DNA from 4 places in the Nesterenkonia sp. HG001 genome. Region 3 is predicted to be linked to each of the others. Evidence: riboswitches for the same ligand, from Rfam matches in the RefSeq annotation. Region 3 holds a riboswitch; each other region holds the start of a gene.
What was found. A riboswitch is a leader RNA that binds a small molecule or an ion and turns the genes downstream of it on or off. The one in region 3 is predicted to bind S-adenosylmethionine.
Positions count from the first base shown of each region.

Region 1: linked by a shared signal. The riboswitch ahead of ODE13_RS09210 (methylenetetrahydrofolate reductase) and the one ahead of ODE13_RS02215 (O-acetylhomoserine aminocarboxypropyltransferase/cysteine synthase family protein) in region 3 are both predicted to bind S-adenosylmethionine.
Region 2: linked by a shared signal. The riboswitch ahead of ODE13_RS16500 (OsmC family protein) and the one ahead of ODE13_RS02215 (O-acetylhomoserine aminocarboxypropyltransferase/cysteine synthase family protein) in region 3 are both predicted to bind S-adenosylmethionine.
Region 4: linked by a shared signal. The riboswitch ahead of ODE13_RS07795 (flavin reductase family protein) and the one ahead of ODE13_RS02215 (O-acetylhomoserine aminocarboxypropyltransferase/cysteine synthase family protein) in region 3 are both predicted to bind S-adenosylmethionine.

Region 1 is NZ_JAOSZD010000004.1:350,222-354,530, reverse strand. Features, by position in the region: gene ODE13_RS09230 (hypothetical protein) at 1-315, shown strand, start outside; gene ODE13_RS09225 (hypothetical protein) at 522-890, shown strand; gene ODE13_RS09220 (LytR C-terminal domain-containing protein) at 997-1,527, opposite strand; gene ODE13_RS09215 (thermonuclease family protein) at 1,563-2,234, opposite strand; SAM riboswitch class IV at 2,454-2,593, shown strand; gene ODE13_RS09210 (methylenetetrahydrofolate reductase) at 2,655-3,659, shown strand; gene metE (5-methyltetrahydropteroyltriglutamate--homocysteine S-methyltransferase) at 3,844-4,309, shown strand, end outside.
Region 2 is NZ_JAOSZD010000014.1:25,192-29,500, reverse strand. Features, by position in the region: gene ODE13_RS16505 (excinuclease ABC subunit UvrA) at 1-2,307, shown strand, start outside; SAM riboswitch class IV at 2,501-2,621, shown strand; gene ODE13_RS16500 (OsmC family protein) at 2,662-3,222, shown strand; gene ODE13_RS16495 (hypothetical protein) at 3,323-4,309, shown strand, end outside.
Region 3 is NZ_JAOSZD010000001.1:501,117-505,425, forward strand. Features, by position in the region: gene metX (homoserine O-acetyltransferase MetX) at 1-1,023, opposite strand, end outside; gene ODE13_RS02215 (O-acetylhomoserine aminocarboxypropyltransferase/cysteine synthase family protein) at 1,113-2,501, opposite strand; SAM riboswitch class IV at 2,641-2,757, opposite strand; gene ODE13_RS02220 (right-handed parallel beta-helix repeat-containing protein) at 2,962-4,309, opposite strand, start outside.
Region 4 is NZ_JAOSZD010000004.1:31,725-36,033, forward strand. Features, by position in the region: gene ODE13_RS07785 (aliphatic sulfonate ABC transporter substrate-binding protein) at 1-283, opposite strand, end outside; gene ODE13_RS07790 (ABC transporter ATP-binding protein) at 430-1,302, opposite strand; SAM riboswitch class I at 1,313-1,432, opposite strand; gene ODE13_RS07795 (flavin reductase family protein) at 1,554-2,159, opposite strand; SAM riboswitch class I at 2,170-2,286, opposite strand; SAM riboswitch class I at 2,489-2,603, shown strand; gene ODE13_RS07800 (methionine ABC transporter ATP-binding protein) at 2,611-3,543, shown strand; gene ODE13_RS07805 (methionine ABC transporter permease) at 3,543-4,205, shown strand; gene ODE13_RS07810 (MetQ/NlpA family ABC transporter substrate-binding protein) at 4,266-4,309, shown strand, end outside.

The DNA.
Region 1 (4,309 bases), on a different contig from region 3:
TCCGTCGACTGCGGCGACTGGCTCCCGCTGGAGGAGACCTACCCGGATTCTGCGGCCACCGAGTTCGGCACCGGCATGTACGTGGTCGGCGGGCACATCGAGCCCGGCGACTACGAGCTGACCTGGGACCTGGAGACGTCGTTCTGCTGGTGGGACATCTTCGGAGACATCCGAAGCGGCGTGGAACCGACGGAGTCCGACGTCGTGCCCCAGGAGGATCCGGCGTTCGGAGAGCCCCTGCAGATCACCCTCGACGCGCGCGAGCATCTGGTCTTCAACACCGAGACCTGCGGAACCTGGACCAAGGTCGGCTGACCTCTCCACATCCCGCCTCCCCCGCCTGCTGGCTCCCGCTCACCCTGGAGATTCCGGACTGATCAGGACTTCTCCTGGAGCGTGGGCCTACTACACTGTGTAGAAGAACGTTCGGCCGGGCCTCCGCCCGGAGGGATCCTTCAGGCGTTCCGGCCGACCCTCGATGGAGGACAGCACGTCCTCCCGACCTGACACCAAGGAGCCTCATGCCCCGCATCACCGTCGGGCTGGGCGGGATCCTCATCCTGCTCGGCATCATCGCCTACGCCGCCACGTCCTTCGCCAGTGTGACCGCTCTGATCCCGGCCTTCCTGGGCCTGGTGCTGCTGGTGAGCGGCCTGATCAGCTTCAAGAACGCGAAGATCGGCATCCACATCGCCCTGGTGGTGGCGCTGTTGGGCGCCATCGGCACCTCCATGAACGTGATGCAGCTGGGCGCGCTGTTCGCCGGCGACGCCGAGCGGCCTGCCGCGGTCATCGTCAGCACCGTCACCTTCGTGCTGCTGATCGTCTACATCGTCGTCGGAGTGCGCTCCTTCATCCGTGCCCGGCGATGGAAGAACACCGAAGCCTGAGCCTCATCCTGCAGCGCGCAACGCGTCCAGCGCCGCCGCAGCGGGCCGCTCCGAGAACCTCGGGGCGGCCCGCTGGCGTCTCGGCGGACGTCGTCGAGGTCCCGGTTCAGCCGGCACTGCCGGAGCAGTCGAGACGCCCGGGCTCCATCTCGATCTCCTCGGAGTCCGTCAGCCCGGCGAACTCCGAGCCCAGCACGAGGTCGACGCTGTAGCCGTCACGATCATCGAGGTCGACCAGCGCCCCCGGAAGGTGCTGCTGCAGCGTGTAGGCCTGCCGCAGACCCCGTTCGCCGGCGCGGAGGATGGCCTGGAAGCCGGTGTCCGCGAAGTAGTCGTTGTCCACGGAGGCCACCCGGAACTCGCGGTCGGCAAGCTCCTCGGCGACGTCGCCGGCGAGTCCGGGCTCATTGGTGGAGTTGAGCACGATCACCGGCACCCGCTCGGGCACCACCGGGGACAATGTGCCGGTGGGGCAGTCCTCGCCGGCCGGGATCGAACCGCCGCCGATGAGGTCCACGTCGATGGTGCCGTCGATCATCAGCCAGCTGCCAGCGGTGATCGCACCCAGGACTCCGATGGTGCCTGTCGCGACGGCGATCTTCTGCCGCCGGGTCGCCGGCGCCGGGGAGCTGCTCATGGGTCCATCCTATTTCGGGAGGGCCTCTGCCCGCGTCAGGGCAGCGCCGGTTCGCAGTCCAGGTCCGCGGCGAAGAGCCCGACGCCGTCCGCCTCCGCCTGCTCCCAGGCCAGCTCCACCGCGGCGAGGAACCGATCATTGGGCGGATAGTGCACCGGCGCGCCGTAGCCGGCTCGTGCCATCTGCACGTTGAGCAGCACCTCATCCGCCCACACTCCGGCCAGCATCCGATCGTAGCGATCGGTACGCTCCTGGTCGTACTCCAGGAAGACCTCGTCCCCCGGCGACACCAGGGTCTCCATGTGGGCGGAGGACTCCGGTCCCAGGCACTCGACCGGCTCCGTGGGGTGGACGGACTCAGGTGTGTCGATGTTGAGCAGCCGGATCCGCTCGTCCTGGCCGTCGAGCTCCACGATGAGGGTGTCGCCGTCGACCACGCGCACCAGGGTGCCCGCCTCGGCACCCTCCGGGCGCTCCTGCGGCTCCTCCGCTCCGAGCCCCTGGAGCCAGCTGATCACGGCGCCGATGAGGATGACCCCGAGCACGGCCAGCAGCCACCACAGGAGGCCCTGACTCCCTCCGCCACGACGCCCGCCGCGGCGACGCCCTCCGCCACGTCGCGCGCCGCGGGGAGCTGTGCGCAGCGACCGGCGCACGGTCTTGCGTGCGTTGCGGCGCATCGCATTCTTCAGATACCGATCGGGCATGCGCTCCACCTTATCCGGCGCCGCTGACGCGACGGAGGGCTGGCCGCAGATCGCCCTGAGCAGCGGCGAGCAGAGCCTCGCCGCCCCTGCTCCACCTGCGCGCGGGGGTTGCCGCGTCGCCACCTCATCCGCGAGTGCTCAATATGTTCATATATCGTCATTGTTCCCGTCGCAGGTTTCCGACCCGGCGTCCCCGTGCTAACGTCACAGGCACAGATGGATCACGAGAACCGGTCACAACAGCTCTGGCTTGGCCGGTCGGCAACCCTTTCCCGCGTGACGGGGTGCCCCAGATGACGATCCGGCCGCACCGGCCATCTTCACTGAGATGGCTTTATCTTCAGCGGCAAGCACGGCGCAGGGGAAGCCTCCCTGTGGCGCCTCATGAACGATGATGAACGCCAACACGGAGGACTCTCCATGCCTGTCTCGACGCCTTCTCCGGGCGCCGTCCGTCCGACGCCGCCTGCGACGTCGGACCCTTCCCACACCACATCCGTCCTGGTCCAGCGCACTCGGCGGAGATCGCTGATCTCCTTCGAGGTCTTCCCGCCACGCCCCGCCACCGCGGGCCGGGATCCCTGGCGCAGCATCGAGCTGATGGCCGAGGCCGCCCCGGACTACTTCTCCGTCACCCACGGGCACAACCAGCCCGAGGGCGCGAACGTGGAGGTCATCCGCCACCTGCTGCGCACCACGCCCTCACCGGTGATGGCGCATCTGATCTGCGCGGGCAGCACCTCCTCCCAGCTCCGCGGCTCCATCACCGAGCTGCTGGACCTGGGGGTCCGGGACATCCTCGCGCTGCGCGGCGACCCACCCGACGGCGGCAAGGAATGGATCCACCAGCCCGGAGGCCTGAACCGTGCCGCCGAGGTCGTTGGGCTGGTCCGCGAGGTCGAGCAGGAGCGGCTGTCCCCGCCTGAGGGGCCCGGAGCTCGGCCGGTCTCGGTCTCGGTGGCCGCGTATCCACCCTCCGGCACGGACCGGGATCATGCCGCCGACCTCCACGCCCTCTGGGAGAAGCAGGAGGCCGGCGCAGACTACGCCGTCACCCAGGTCTTCTACGATCCGGAGGACTACGCGCAGCTGGTGGACTCGGCCCGCTCCCAGGGCATCCACCTGCCGATCGTCGCCGGCATCGCTCCGCTGACCAGCCCTAGGCGCCTGCGCCGGCTGGAGGAGATCACCGGGGTTCCGGTCCCCCGGCACCTGGTGGACTACCTGGACGTCGAGGACGCGGCCGAACGTCGCCGTCGCGGGGTCGCCGCCACGCTGAACCTGATCGACACGGTGCTGGAGCTCGGCTGCCCGGGGCTGCACCTGTTCACTTTCAACCAGCACCCCCCGGCGCTGGCGATCCTGGACCATCTCAGGATCCGCGACGCGGCCCGCCGACAGCGCAACGGCTTCGACGCAAGCTGAGCGAGGCACCGCAGCACCTCCGGCCGGAGAAGACCCGGCCGCACCCGGGCTCCGCGACGCCGGGGCCACGCTCCCCCAGCCGGCACAGTGCTGCCCAGCCACCCCGCCAGGCGTCCGTCCTGACATCCCCTCCTCACATCCCGCCCAGGCACGACCTGCCCTGACACATCGACAAGGAGTCACCATGACCACCGCACCGCCCACCCACGCACTGCCCCCCACCGTGCTCGGCTATCCGCGCATCGGTCCCGACCGTGAGATCAAGAAGGCCCTGGAGGCCCACTGGGGCGGCGGAGACGTCGCCGCACTGATCGAGGCGATCACCTCCCACCGCCGCCGCACCCTGGACCACCTGGTGGGTCTGGGCCTGGAGGAGGAGTCCGCGGTCCCCGCCGACGGCGCCGTCATCGACCAGGTCCTCGACGCCTCGGTCCTGCTGGGCCTGGTCCCCCGCCGCTTCCGCGACGCCGGATTCGCCGCCGTCGCCCCTGACGCCCCGGAGGGCCTGACGCTGATCTCGGCGCTGGCCCGCGGGACCTCCGAGGTGGAGCCGCTGGAGCTGACCAAGTGGTTCGACACCAACTACCACTACTACGTCCCGGAGATCGAGGCCGACGTCGCGTTCGCCCCGCAGGCCGCGGCCCTCACCG
Region 2 (4,309 bases), on a different contig from region 3:
AATCTGCGGGACATCAGCGTGGAGATCCCCAAACGGCGGCTCACCGTCTTCACCGGGGTCTCCGGCTCCGGGAAGAGCTCGCTGGTCTTCGGCACGATCGCCGCCGAGTCCCGCAGGATGATCAACGAGACCTACAGTGCGTTCCTGCAGGGCTTCATGCCCAGCCAGGGACGCCCTGACGTCGACCACCTCGCTGGGCTGACCACCGCGATCATCGTGGACCAGGAGCGCATGGGGGCGAATCCGCGGTCCACCGTCGGCACCGCCACTGACGCGAACACGATGCTGCGGATCCTGTTCAGCCGACTCGGGGAGCCGCACATCGGCTCCCCACAGGCCTTCTCCTTCAACGTGGCCTCGATCAGCGGCGCCGGGGCGGTGACTTTCGAGAAGGACGGCAAGAAGGTCAAGGAGCGTCGGGACTTCACCATCACCGGCGGGATGTGTCCGACGTGCGAGGGGAGGGGCACGGTCAGCGACTTCGACCTCACCGCCCTCTATGACGACACGAAGTCACTCTCCGAGGGTGCGCTCACGGTTCCGGGGTTCAGCATGGACGGCTGGCAGGGACGGCTCTTCCGCGGCAGCGGGCTCGATCTCGACAAGCCGATCCGGGAGTACACCGCGGAGGAGCAGGAGATCCTGCTCCGTCAGGAGCCGATCAAGATCAAGGTCGAGGGGATCAATCTCACCTATGAGGGGCTGATACCCAAGATCCGGAAGTCGATGCTGTCCAAGGACCGTGAGGCCATGCAGCCGCATATCCGCCGTTTCGTGGACCGGGTGGTCACCTTCACCCCCTGCCCCGAGTGCGAGGGCACTCGGCTCACTGCTACGGCCCGTTCCTCGACGATCGCCGGGATCAGCATCGCCGAGGCCTGCGCCATGCAGATCTCTGACCTCGCCGCCTGGGTCCGCGGGCTCGAGGAGCCCTCCGTCGGTCCGCTGCTGACCACCCTGGGGGAGACCCTGGACTCCTTCGTGGAGATCGGGCTGGGCTATCTGAGCCTGGATCGGCCCGCCGGCACGCTCTCCGGGGGCGAGGCCCAGCGCACCAAGATGATCCGACACCTGGGATCGGCGCTGACCGATGTCACCTACGTCTTCGACGAGCCCACCATCGGGCTGCACCCGCATGACATCGCTCGGATGAACGACCTGCTGCTGCGCCTGCGGGACAAGGGAAACACGGTCCTGGTGGTGGAGCACAAGCCCGAGACGATCGCGGTGGCGGACCACATCATCGACCTCGGCCCATTGGCCGGATCCGGGGGCGGGGAGGTGGTCTATGCCGGCGATCTCGCCGGACTGCGCACCGCCGGGACCCTGACCGGGGATCACTTCGACGACCGCGCCCGCCTCAAGGAGGCCGGGCGGACGCGTGACGGCGTCATCGAGGTCCGCGGAGCGAGGCAGAACAACCTCACCGGGGTCGATGTCGACATCCCTACCGGCGTGCTCACCGTGGTCACCGGGGTGGCCGGGTCCGGGAAGACCTCGCTGATCCATGGCAACGTCGCCGGGCTGGACGGCGTCGTGGTGGTGGACCAGGCCGGCATCAAGGGGTCGCGACGCTCCAACCCGGCCACCTACACAGGGCTGCTGGACCCCATCCGGAAGGCCTTCGCGAAGGCCAACGGGGTCAAGCCGGCGCTGTTCAGCGCGAACTCCGAGGGTGCCTGCCCCACCTGCAAGGGTGCCGGGGTGGTCTTCACGGAGCTGGGCGTGATGGAGACGGTGGAGACACCTTGCGAGGAGTGCGAGGGTCGCCGGTTCCAGGCCGCGGTGCTGGACTTCACCCTGGGCGGGAAGAACATCAGCGAGGTGCTGTACCTCTCCGTGGACGAGGCTCTGGAGTTCTTCTCTGCGGGGGAGTCCCGGATCCCCGCGGCGGGGAAGATCCTGCAGCGCCTCTCTGACGTCGGACTGGGGTACCTGACCGTGGGGCAGCCGCTGAACTCCCTCTCCGGAGGAGAGCGGCAGCGGCTCAAGCTGGCGGTCCACATGGGCGACGACGGCGGCACCTTCATCCTGGACGAGCCCACCACCGGGCTGCACCTGGCCGATGTGGAGCAGCTGCTGCGGCTGCTGGACCGGCTGGTGGACGCCGGCCGCACGGTGATCGTGATCGAGCACCATCAGGCGGTGATGGCCCACGCGGACTGGATCATCGATCTGGGCCCCGGGGCCGGTCACGACGGCGGCCGGGTGGTCTTCGAAGGCACTCCCGCGGAGCTGGTGGAGTCGGCTCGTGGGGCCGGGGCCACGCTGACCGGGCAGCACCTGGCCGCCTACGTGGGGACCTGACGAGTTCCGCCGCCCGCCGCCAGGTGCCCCAGCCCGTCCACTTCATCGATTGGGCGATTTGCACGCTTCTGAGGCCCGAATCGGCGTCCAAAAGCGATCACATCGCCCAATCGATGCATCGGAGGCCGCGGCCGATGACGCCCTGTGACGTCACCGTTGCACCGGGGAGCGGCGGCAGAGATGCTCGAGAAGGAATCGCGAGCACCCGCCATTACGGACCTGGCCGGCGGGGCGGCAACCCTCACTCTGCACCGGGGGTGCCCCCAGGGGAGGATTCGACGCCGCCGGGTCCCCGGCCGGCGTCAGGAGAGCGCCGCGGCGGATGCGGCGCGAGGCAGATCGAGAGGCCAGCGCATGACTCAGTACGCCAGCATCGACACCGACACGCAGCAGGAGGCCCAGGACCGCGCCCAGCGCCTGGAGAAGGCCGGACGCGACTGGAGCAGCCGCATCGACCAGGACCCGGCACAAGCGGGGCTGGTGTTCCGTACCCGTGGGGAGGGCATCGGATCGGTCGCGACTCGGATCACCTCCGGGCGGCATGAGCTCGTCCTCGACGAGCCGGCCGCGCTCGCCGGCGACGATGCCGGCACCAGCCCGGTGGAGGCCGCCCTGGCCGGGCTCATCTCCTGCCAGGTCGTGATCTACCGGCTCTACGCCCAGCAGCTGGGGATCGAGCTGGAGGACATCAGCATCGAGGCTGAGGGTGACCTCGACGTCCGAGGTCTCCTCGGAGGAGCCGACGAGGTCCGGCCTGGGTTCTCCGAGGTCCGGCTGAACGTCTCGCTCACCGGCCCGGAGAGCTCGGAACGCTATGTGGAGCTGCAGCGGACTGTGGACGAGCACTGCCCGGTGATGGACATCTTCCGCAACCCGGTGCCGGTCCAGGTGCAGGTCTCCTCCTCCGCCTCCTGAGCGCCACTTCGCTGCGGACGAGGGGCAGTAGAGTCAGTGAAGACCCCCACGGCACTCCACCCGTGGGGTTGCCCTGTGAACGCCGGACCGGAAGAAGCACATGGACCTCACATCCACTCGCAAGCACCTGAAGTCTCTGGGCATCGCCCACGGTCTGACCAATGCGCTCATCGCCCAGGAAGCTCTCGCTCGGGACATTGAGATCGCGCCGGATGAGAAGAGCAGACTGACCATGCGGTGGAAGGGCCGGCGCATCTGGTTCGACGCCGCCCGCTCCAACATCAACAATTCGCTGGCCCGCCGCTGCACGTTGCACAAGGACGTCGCGAGCCGTCTGCTCCGCACCTACAACGTCCCGGCGCCGCACAACGCCGTGTTCTCAGCCCGGGATGTTGAGCTGGCCTGGCAGTGGGCCGAGCCCCGCCTGCCGGTGGTCATCAAGCCCAGCGACGGAGGTGAAGGCGAACTGGTCCACCTTGACCTTCGTGACAGCGCCGCCTTCCGCGAGGCGTTCAGCGCCGTCGGCGCAGCTGCGGAGGGCGTGCTGGTGGAGGAGTTCGTGCCCGGTGTAGAGCACCGGGTGCTCCTGGTGCACGGCAAGGTGGTGGCCGCCACGCGACGCATCCCGGCTCATGTCGACGGTGATGGGGAGAACACGGTGACCGACCTCGTGGCGCACAAGAACATCGCCCGTGCGGTGTTGGAGAACCCGGTGCATTGGGATGTTCCGCTGGATGACATCAGCCGGTCGGTGATGGCTGAGCAGGGGTTCACGGAGAGCATGGTCCCTGCGGAGGGCCAGCGGGTCTGGATCCGCCGGAACTCGAACATCCACAGTGGGGGCGACGCCATGGACGCCACTGATGACCTGACTGCAGAGGAAGTCGACATGGCTGAGAAGGTCGTCCGGGCTATCCCGGGCCTCCGGCTGGTGGGGCTCGACATGCTGCTGCCCCGCGACGGCGAAGGGGACGCCCCGCGCGTGCTTGAGGTCAACTCCAGTCCGATGCTCTCCGGCCACCATTTTCCTTGGATCGGGAAGCCACGCGACGCCGCGGGCGCGCTCCTCTCGGGCATGTATCCCGAC
Region 3 (4,309 bases):
CTCGGGCTCTCCGGGCAGCAGCTGCGCCAGCTCACGGGACTGCTCAGGCAGGTACAGCCGGTCCGACTCCACGGCGGCGATGAACGGCGTGGCGGTGACCTGGGAGAGCGCCGCGGCGACGCCGCCGCGACCGCGGCCGACGTCGTGGCTCATCAGCGCCTCGGTGAGGACGATGTAGGCGTTGGGGTCGAAGCGGCCCACGAGCTTGCGGGCCTGGTGGTCCAGGTAGGACTCCACCTGATAGCGGCCTCGCCGACGGGCGGCCCAGGCGAAGGGATTCTCCTCGCCCTGCGGCTCCCGCTGAAACCGGACCCCGAGCTCATACTCGGTGCGGTAGGTGATGTGGGCGATGCGCCGCGCCAGCCCGAGCCCTTCCTCAGGAGCCGGACCGCCGTAGTAGTCTCCGCCGGCGAAGTGCGGGTCGTTCTCGATGGCCTTGATCTGCGCCTGGCCGAAGGCTATCTGCTCGGCGGTGGACGCGGCGCCGCAGGCGTAGACCGCCACACCCCGCACCCGGTCCGGGAAGGTGGCCGCCCACTCCAAAGCACGTGCCCCGCCCATGGATCCACCGATGACCGTGCGGAACTGTGCGATCCCGAGGTGATCGGCCAGCCGGGCCTCCAGCTCGACGGAGTCCCGGATGGTGGTGAAGGGGAAGCGCGAGCCCCAGGGGCGGCCCTCCGGATCCGGCGAGGCCGGCCCGGTGGACCCGTAGCATCCGCCGACCATCGCCGGGGCGACCACGAACCACTGTGTGGTGTCGATGGGTCGCCCCGGCCCCAGCAGACCCTCCCACCAGCCCGGCGCCGGGTCGGCGTCGGTTGCGGCGACGTGGGTGTCACCGGTGAGGGCGTGCGCGACCAGGATCGCGTTGTCCCGTGCCTCGTTGAGCGTCCCCCAGGTCTCGTAGGCCAGCTGCACCTGCGGCAGGGTGCCTCCGGTCTCGAAGGTGTGCTCGCCGACGTCGACGATGGCGAGCGCACCGGCGGGACGCGGTGTCGCGGTGAGCACCTGGGCGGTCATGGGGCGGGAACTCCTGTGTCGGTCCGGGTCTGCTGGGCGATGACGGTCAGACGGGTGTGGATGAGACGCAGTGGTCTCTCAGGTTAGCCTCAGCCCACCGGAGCAGGCTCGGAGGCCGGCGTTTTCTCACTCTCCGGACCGTCGGCACCGGCCGGGACGGCCTTGGCCAGGGCCTGCTCGAGGTCGGCGAGGATGTCCTCGATGTGCTCCAGCCCCACCGAGAGACGCACCAGACCAGGCACGACGCCGGCCGCACGCTGCTCGTCCTCGGTCAGCTGGCGGTGGGTCGTCGAGGCAGGGTGGATCACCAGGGAACGGACATCCCCGACGTTGGCCACCAGAGAATGCAGCTCCAGGGCGTCGGCCACGGCCTGGCCGGCCGGGGCGCCCCCGTCGACTTCGAAGGCCAGCACGGAGCCCACTCCCTTGGGCAGGTACCGCTGCGCCTGTTCGAACCAGGGGCTCGAGGCCAGGCCCGGGTAGCTGACCCGCTTGACCGCAGGGTGCGCCTCCAGGTACTCAGCCACCCGCTGAGCGTTCTGCACGTGACGCTCCACGCGCAGGCTCAGGGTCTCCAGGCCCAGGTTGATCTCGAAGGCGTTGTGCGGCGAGAGGGAGGGGCCGAGGTCACGGAGCAGCTGCACCCGTGCCTTGAGGATGTAGGACAGGTTGACGCCGAAGACGCCGTCGGCACCGAGGTCCCGGCCGTAGACGAGGCCGTGGTAGCTCTCGTCCGGGGTGTTGAAGCCGGGGAACCTGTCCGGGTACCGGGTGTAGTCGAAGCCGCCGGAGTCGACGATCACCCCGGCGATCGCGGTGCCGTGCCCGCCGAGGAACTTGGTGGCCGAGTGGATGACGACGTCGGCTCCGTGCTCGATCGGGCGGATGAGATAGGGGCTGGTCAGCGTGTTGTCCACGACCAGCGGGGCACCATGCTCGTGGGCCACCGCCGCGACGGCCTCGAGGTCGAGGACGTCTCCGCGGGGGTTCGCCACGACCTCACCGAAGAAGGCCCCGGTGTTCTCCCGGATCGCGGCCCTCCAGGACTCGGTGTCATCCGGGTCCTCCACGAAGGTGACCTCCACCCCGAGCTTGGGCAGGGTGTGCTTGAACAGGTTCTGGGTGCCGCCGTACAGGGAGGGAGAGGCGACGATGTGCCCACCTGTCTCGACGATGTTCAGCAGCGCCAGGGTGGCGGCCGCCTGACCGGAGGAGACCAGCAGCGCACCGACACCACCCTCGAGTGCGGCGATCTTGTTCTCCACCGCCTCGAGGGTGGGGTTGGTCAGCCGCGAGTAGATCGGCCCGAGCTCCTCGAGGCCGAACCGCTTGGCCGCGGCCTCGGTGCTCGGGAAGACGAAGGAGGTGGTCTGCTGGATCGGCAGCGCCCGGGCGCCGGTCACCGGGTCCGGGAATGCCCCGGCGTGGATCTGCTGAGTCTCGAAACGAGGAGTCTTGGGTGTCTCTGTGGTCGTCATGGGACGTGTCTCCGTTCAATGCGGTCGCGTGGCCAGGACCGGCATCGGAGAGACTCCGGGCGTGATGGCCCGAGAGACCGCACCGCGTGGCGGCCCTGTCGCGAAGGACATGGTGGTGGGCCGCACTGTGATGTGTGATGGCCCGCGCTTGCCCCACCGCATGGGCGGCAGGGCCTGGTCGTCACCCGGGGCACCCCACCGCGAACTGGAGGGTTGCCGGCCAGCAAACCGGGGTTTGACGCTGGCACTCTTGACCTGCCCCATAGTGTGCCCTGATCCCCACGATCCGGCAAGTCTGTGTCCTCGCATGTCACCGTCGGCGCGGATCACCCCCGCACCCCGGTTCGCCGCAGCACTCTGTCCCCGTCGTGTGCGTCCGTCCCCGTGGAACTGCACGGGGACGGACGCACACGACGGGGACAGGTCGCGCTCAGCTACTCCGCTCAGCGGAGGGGCGGCGTCAGCCCTGCCCTCCCGGATGCGGCGCGGGCTCCACCGCGCCGATGGGGCCGCCGTCGTCGCCGCCGTCGACCAGGATGGAACGGAAGGTCGGCTTCGCGAAGTCACCCCAGATCAGCGAACCGTCCTCGTCCCGCTCGTACTCCCCGGGCGGGTCGATGGAGACCAGATCCCGCGGCAGGACCAGCCGTTTGCCACCTTCGGCCTGTGAACGGCTTCCGTCGAAGAGGACGTTGCTGGAGTCGACGTCTCCGGCGATCTGATCCGCCCGGCCGTCGCCCCCGGAGTGCACTGAGAGGTTGCTGCGGAAGATCCCCTGGTCCTCCGGCTCGAAGTACGGGTTGGTGCGGAAGATGTAGTTGTACCGCACGTTGTCCACCGCGGTGTTGTTGGTCAGCGTCAGCCGGCCAGGGTTGAAGTTGTCGGAGAAGCCGTCGAGGTTGTTCGCGTACGCCAGGTTTCCGGTGAGCACATGGTCCACGGGAAGCCCCTCGCCGCCCACCTTGAATCCGGTGCCGATGCCGGAGCCGGCGTTGTACCCGTCGGAGAGCTGCCCGTTGTGGTGGGCGATGTTGCCCTCCATCGTGATGGGGAAGTTGGGGCCCTCGTTCGTGCGGTTGTAGAGGTCCCAGCCGTCGTCGATGTTGTGGTGGGCCACGTTGCCGCGGAACACATTGCCCGGGCCGACCCCGAGCTTGGCCGCGAAGCCGTCCGCGTTGATGTCAGCCGGGTCCCGGTTGTCATGGGCCTCGGAGTCCACGATGAGGTTCTCGGCGGGCCAGTCCTCCGGGGCTCCGCCGCCGGAGAGCTGGAAGCCGGAGTTGCCGTTGTGGCTGAAGACCATCGAGTCGACGACGTTGTGCGATCCCGAGGAGCGCAGCCCGTTGCCGGCCGAGCGGGTGAGCTCCAGGTCGGAGACGACCCAGTGGTCGGCGTCGAGCCGGATGATCTGCTGCAGCGCGGAGCGGCCGTCCACGATGACCTGTGCACCCTCGGCGGCGGTGAGGGTCTTGGGCTCCTCCACGGTGCCGGAGTAGGCCGGGCTGAGCGAGATGGTGCTCTCGGGCTGGTATTCGCCCTCCAGCAGCTCCACCGTCTGACCGGGCAGCACGTGCTGGACCGCCGTGTGCACGTCCAGAGGGCTCTGCTCCGTCCCCTCCCCGTCCGGCGTGCCGTCGGGCGAGACCATCAGCGGGGCGTCGTGGAACTCCCGGACGGTGACCTCGACGCTGCGGGTGATCGGAGTCAGGTCGGGGCCCTCCGCAGGGTGATAGGTCGAGCTGACCGTGCTGGTGCCCTCCGGGAGGTCAAGCTGCGCGGTGAGCTCCTCCTCGGCGGTGATGGGTTCC
Region 4 (4,309 bases), on a different contig from region 3:
CGTCGTTGGAGCCGTGGGACTGGATCCACTCGACCTCGGTGCCGGCATCAGCCAGCTCCTCCTCGAGCCAGCCGTGCTCCATCATCACCAGGCTGAGCGGGTTGTAGGTGGCGAAGTCGATGCTGAGGGTCGCCAGTTCGCCGTCAGCGGCGTCGCCGGAGCCCTCGCCCTCCACGCAGCCGGCCGCCATCAGGGTGACGGCGAGGCCGGCGACCGCAGCGCGGGAGGTGCGGCCGATGGTGGCGCGGGCAGGGCTGGGGGAGGTGCTGGTCAGACTGGGCATGTGATGAAGCGGCCTTTCGTGCGGTGTCGGGTGCCGCTCCGTCCGCTTCCCGACCGGCGGACCCGGCAGGGTCCACCCGGCTGGGGCCGGACTGGTGCGGCCGAGCGTGGGTCATCTCCGGAGGCTCCCGGAGCTCGGGGCAGGGGTCAGTGGGCGTGGGCGTCGACGCCGAGGCCGGTGAGCAGCTCGCCGCGCAGGGCGGCCAGCTCGGCGGAGGCGCGATCTCGCGGGCGGCTGCCCGGAACGGTGAGCAGCCGCGAGACGGTGGCCCCCTCGCGGGCAACGCCGGAGGGATCCGGGCCGAGCAGCAGGATGCGGTCGGCGAGCTGCAGAGCCTCGTCGACGTCGTGGGTCACCAGCAGCACCGTGGTGCCGGTCTGGGCGTGGACGTCGAGCAGCAGGTCCTGCATCTTCAGGCGCGTCAGTGCGTCCAGGGCGCCGAAGGGCTCGTCGAGCAGCAGCACTCCGGGGCGGCGGGCCAGGGCCCGGGCCAGCGAGGCGCGTTGGGCCATCCCTCCGGAGATCTCCCGGGGGCGCAGCTGGGCACGGTCGGCCAGGCCGACGAGCTCGAGCAGCTCGTCCACCCGGGCCCGGCCCTCCGCCTTGGACACCGTGCGGGGCAGACCCAGTGAGACGTTGCGATGCACCGAGCGCCACGGCAGCAGGCGCGGCTCCTGGAAGCCGACGGCGGTCCGCTCGTCATAGGTGTGCACCCCGGCGCCGTCGATGACGACCTCGCCGGAGAAGCCGGCGTCGAGGCCGCCCACGGCGCGCAGCAGGGTGGACTTCCCGCAGCCGGAGGCGCCCAGGATGGCGACCACCTCACCGGGGGAGATGTGCAGGTCGACGTCGCGCAGCACGGTGCGGCCGTCGAAGCTGCGTCCCACTCCACGCAGCTGCACGTCCAGCGAGTGGGTGGGCGCGGCGGCGGGGCGGTCCAGCACGGCGGTGCCGCCGGAGTGTGCCGAGGTGTGCAGGTCAGACTCGCGTGCTGCGAGTGTGGGTGCAGAGGAACCCATAGGAATATCTCTCCCATCGATCCTGGCGGTAGCACCTTTTCTGATGCGCCGGGCACAAACGGCCGATCGGCACATCCGAAGGTTGCTGCGGCGTCGTCGAGCCAGATCTCTCAGCCGCTCGGGATGGTGGCAGTTTCAACCCTACGCACAACCGCGCCGCCTGGGCAACGGCGATGTCACAGTATGAGACATCACTGAGACGTCGCCGGAGGAGGGGAGCCGCAGAGGCGCGGCACGGTGCGGCCCGCGGCTCAGGCGTCGGCGTCGAGCGGACCGAGGGCCTTGAACTCGCTCTGATGGAACACCAGCGCCTGCGACCGGTCCTCCACGGCGAGGTCCAGCAGCTCGAGCACGATGATGTCGTGATCACCCGCGCGGACCTGATCGTGGATGCGGGTGGTGAAGGTGACCGGGGCGCCGTCGAGGGTGACCGCACCGCCCTCGCCGGTGGTCACGCGGAGGCCGGTGAAGCGGTTCTCCCGGTCCTTCGAGGCGATCTTCCGGCACAGGGCGGACTGCCCGTGGCCTACCAGGGAGATCCCCAGCTCGGCGCCGGCACCGGCCAGCTTCGGCCAGGTGGTCGAGCTGTGCTGCACCGCCACGGTCACCAGCGGCGGCTCCAGGGACACCCCGACGGTGAACGTGGAGGCGACGAGGCCCTCAGGGCGTCCGTCCACCTCTGCGGCCACCACGACCACCCCCTGGGGAAAGTGGCCGAAGGCCTCACGGAGCTCCAGCGGATCGATGCCGACCAGGCTGGTGGGCACGCGGCGGGCTGCGGCGTCGGCGGTGGTGTGGTGCACGGCGGCCTCCACGGTGATCGGGTGGCTCTCGTCGGTGGCCAGTGCTGTGCTCATGGCTGATCAACTCCCATCGGCCCTGGCGGTAGCACCTTTTCTGAGGCGTCCGCCGGGAGAGGCGGAGCACATCCGAAGGTTGCTGCGGCGTCGTCGAGCCAGATCTCTCGGCCGCTCGGGATGGTTTCGTCGCTCCAGGGTACGCGCGCAGCACAGCACGATCAAAGGGATGTTCGGGGAGTGACACATGGAGACATCAGGACCGGCGACCCGCGCCGTCGCAGATCCGGTGACCTCGCAGATGTCCGTACATTCTTACGCCTCGTGACATGAACTTATCGATGAGATTTGACGAGTGTTCATCGACAGCGCGTAGTCTGGTGCTCGCCACACCATCCAGAGCGACTGAGAGATCTGGCTCGACGACGTCGCAGCAACCTCCCGAGCAGCCACGCCATCACGGCGCGGACCGGGGAACGGTGCTAACGCCAGAGACGATGGAGAATGCCCGATGATCTCACTGCGCCATGTGTCCACGACCTTCCCCGCCGCACGGGGCAAGGACCCCATCCATGCCGTCGACGACGTCAGCCTGGAGATCCCCCGCGGAAGCATCCAGGGCATCATCGGATTCTCCGGGGCCGGCAAGTCCACCCTGCTGCGCAACATCAACCTGCTCGAGCGCCCCACCTCCGGGGAGGTGCGCGTGGGCGGCACGGAGCTCACCGGGCTCGGAGGCGAGGCGCTGCGCCGCGCTCGTCACCAGATCGGCATGATCTTCCAGGGCTTCAACCTCGTGAACAACCTGACCGTCGCGCAGAACGTGGAGCTCTCCCTGAAGTTCGCGGGGGAGAGGGACCGCAGGGTGCGTCGAGAGCGCGCCGCGGAGGCGCTGGAGATCGTCGACATCACCGAGAAGGCGAAGGTCTACCCCGCACAGCTCTCCGGCGGGCAGAAGCAGCGCGTGGCCATCGCCCGCGCGCTGGCCACCCGCCCGGAGGTGCTGCTCTGCGACGAGCCCACCTCGGCCCTGGACCCCATCACCACGGCCACCGTGCTGCAGTACCTCGCCGATGTGAACCGCGAGCTCGGCATCACCGTGGTCATCGTGACCCATGAGATGGAGGTCATCAAGGCCCTGGCCGACCACGTTGCGGTCATGGAGTCCGGCCGAGTGGTCGAGCAGTTCCACGCCGCCGAGCTGCGGCGTGAGGGCTTCGCCCCGCGGACCTCCATCGGTCGCTACCTGGTCAGCGACGGGATCTCCGTGGACCGTCGGGGCGGCGGCGTGCGCGCCGGCTCCGAGCTGCCCGCTGCTGACCCAGGCGCCGATCAAGGTGCCGACCAGGGACCTGGCGCTGATCCGCCGGCGTCCGGGCAGGAAGCCAGGACCGCCTCCGGGCTGGTCGCCGCGACAGCCTCGTCCGAAGGGGGTCCCCGCTGATGGAACGCCTCATCGAGCTGCAGCCCGAGCTGGTCCAGGCCATGCTGGAGACCTTCGTCATGATCGGCGTGGCCATCCCGCTGGCGGTGCTCTTCGGCACCCCGCTGGGGATCTGGCTCTTTCTCCACGCTCCCGGCGGTATCGCCCCGACGCCGCGCACCCACGCGGTGGTCAGCGGAATCGTCAACATGGTTCGGTCCTTCCCGTTCCTGATCCTGCTGATCGCGATCATCCCCTTCACGCGGCTGATCGTGGGCACCACCGTGGGCACCGCGGCGGCGATCGTCCCGCTGACCATCAACGCCATCCCGTACTTCGCCCGGCTGGTGGAGCAGAACATCACTCAGCTCGGCTCCGGGGCCGTGGAGGCCTCCCGTGCCATGGGAGCCACGCGCGGCCAGATCATCCGCAACGTGCTGCTGGTCGACGCCAAGCCGGCGATCATCGGCTCGATCACCATCACCACCGTCAGCTTCATCTCCTACTCGGCCATGGTCGGGCTGGTCGGCGGCGGAGGCATCGGCGACTTCGCCATCCGCTACGGCTACTACCGCTACGAGACCGCCGTGATGATGGTCGCCATCGTGCTGATGATCGCCCTGGTCACCTTCGTCCAGTTCAGCGGCACCCGCGTCGCGCGGCTGACCGACAAGCGCGCCTGACGGCGCCCCTGTCCCATTCCTCCGCAGAACACCTGCACCTCTGAGATGAAAGACTCCACGATGCCCAGCACACTGACGACCTTCGGATCTCCCGGAGTGTCCGG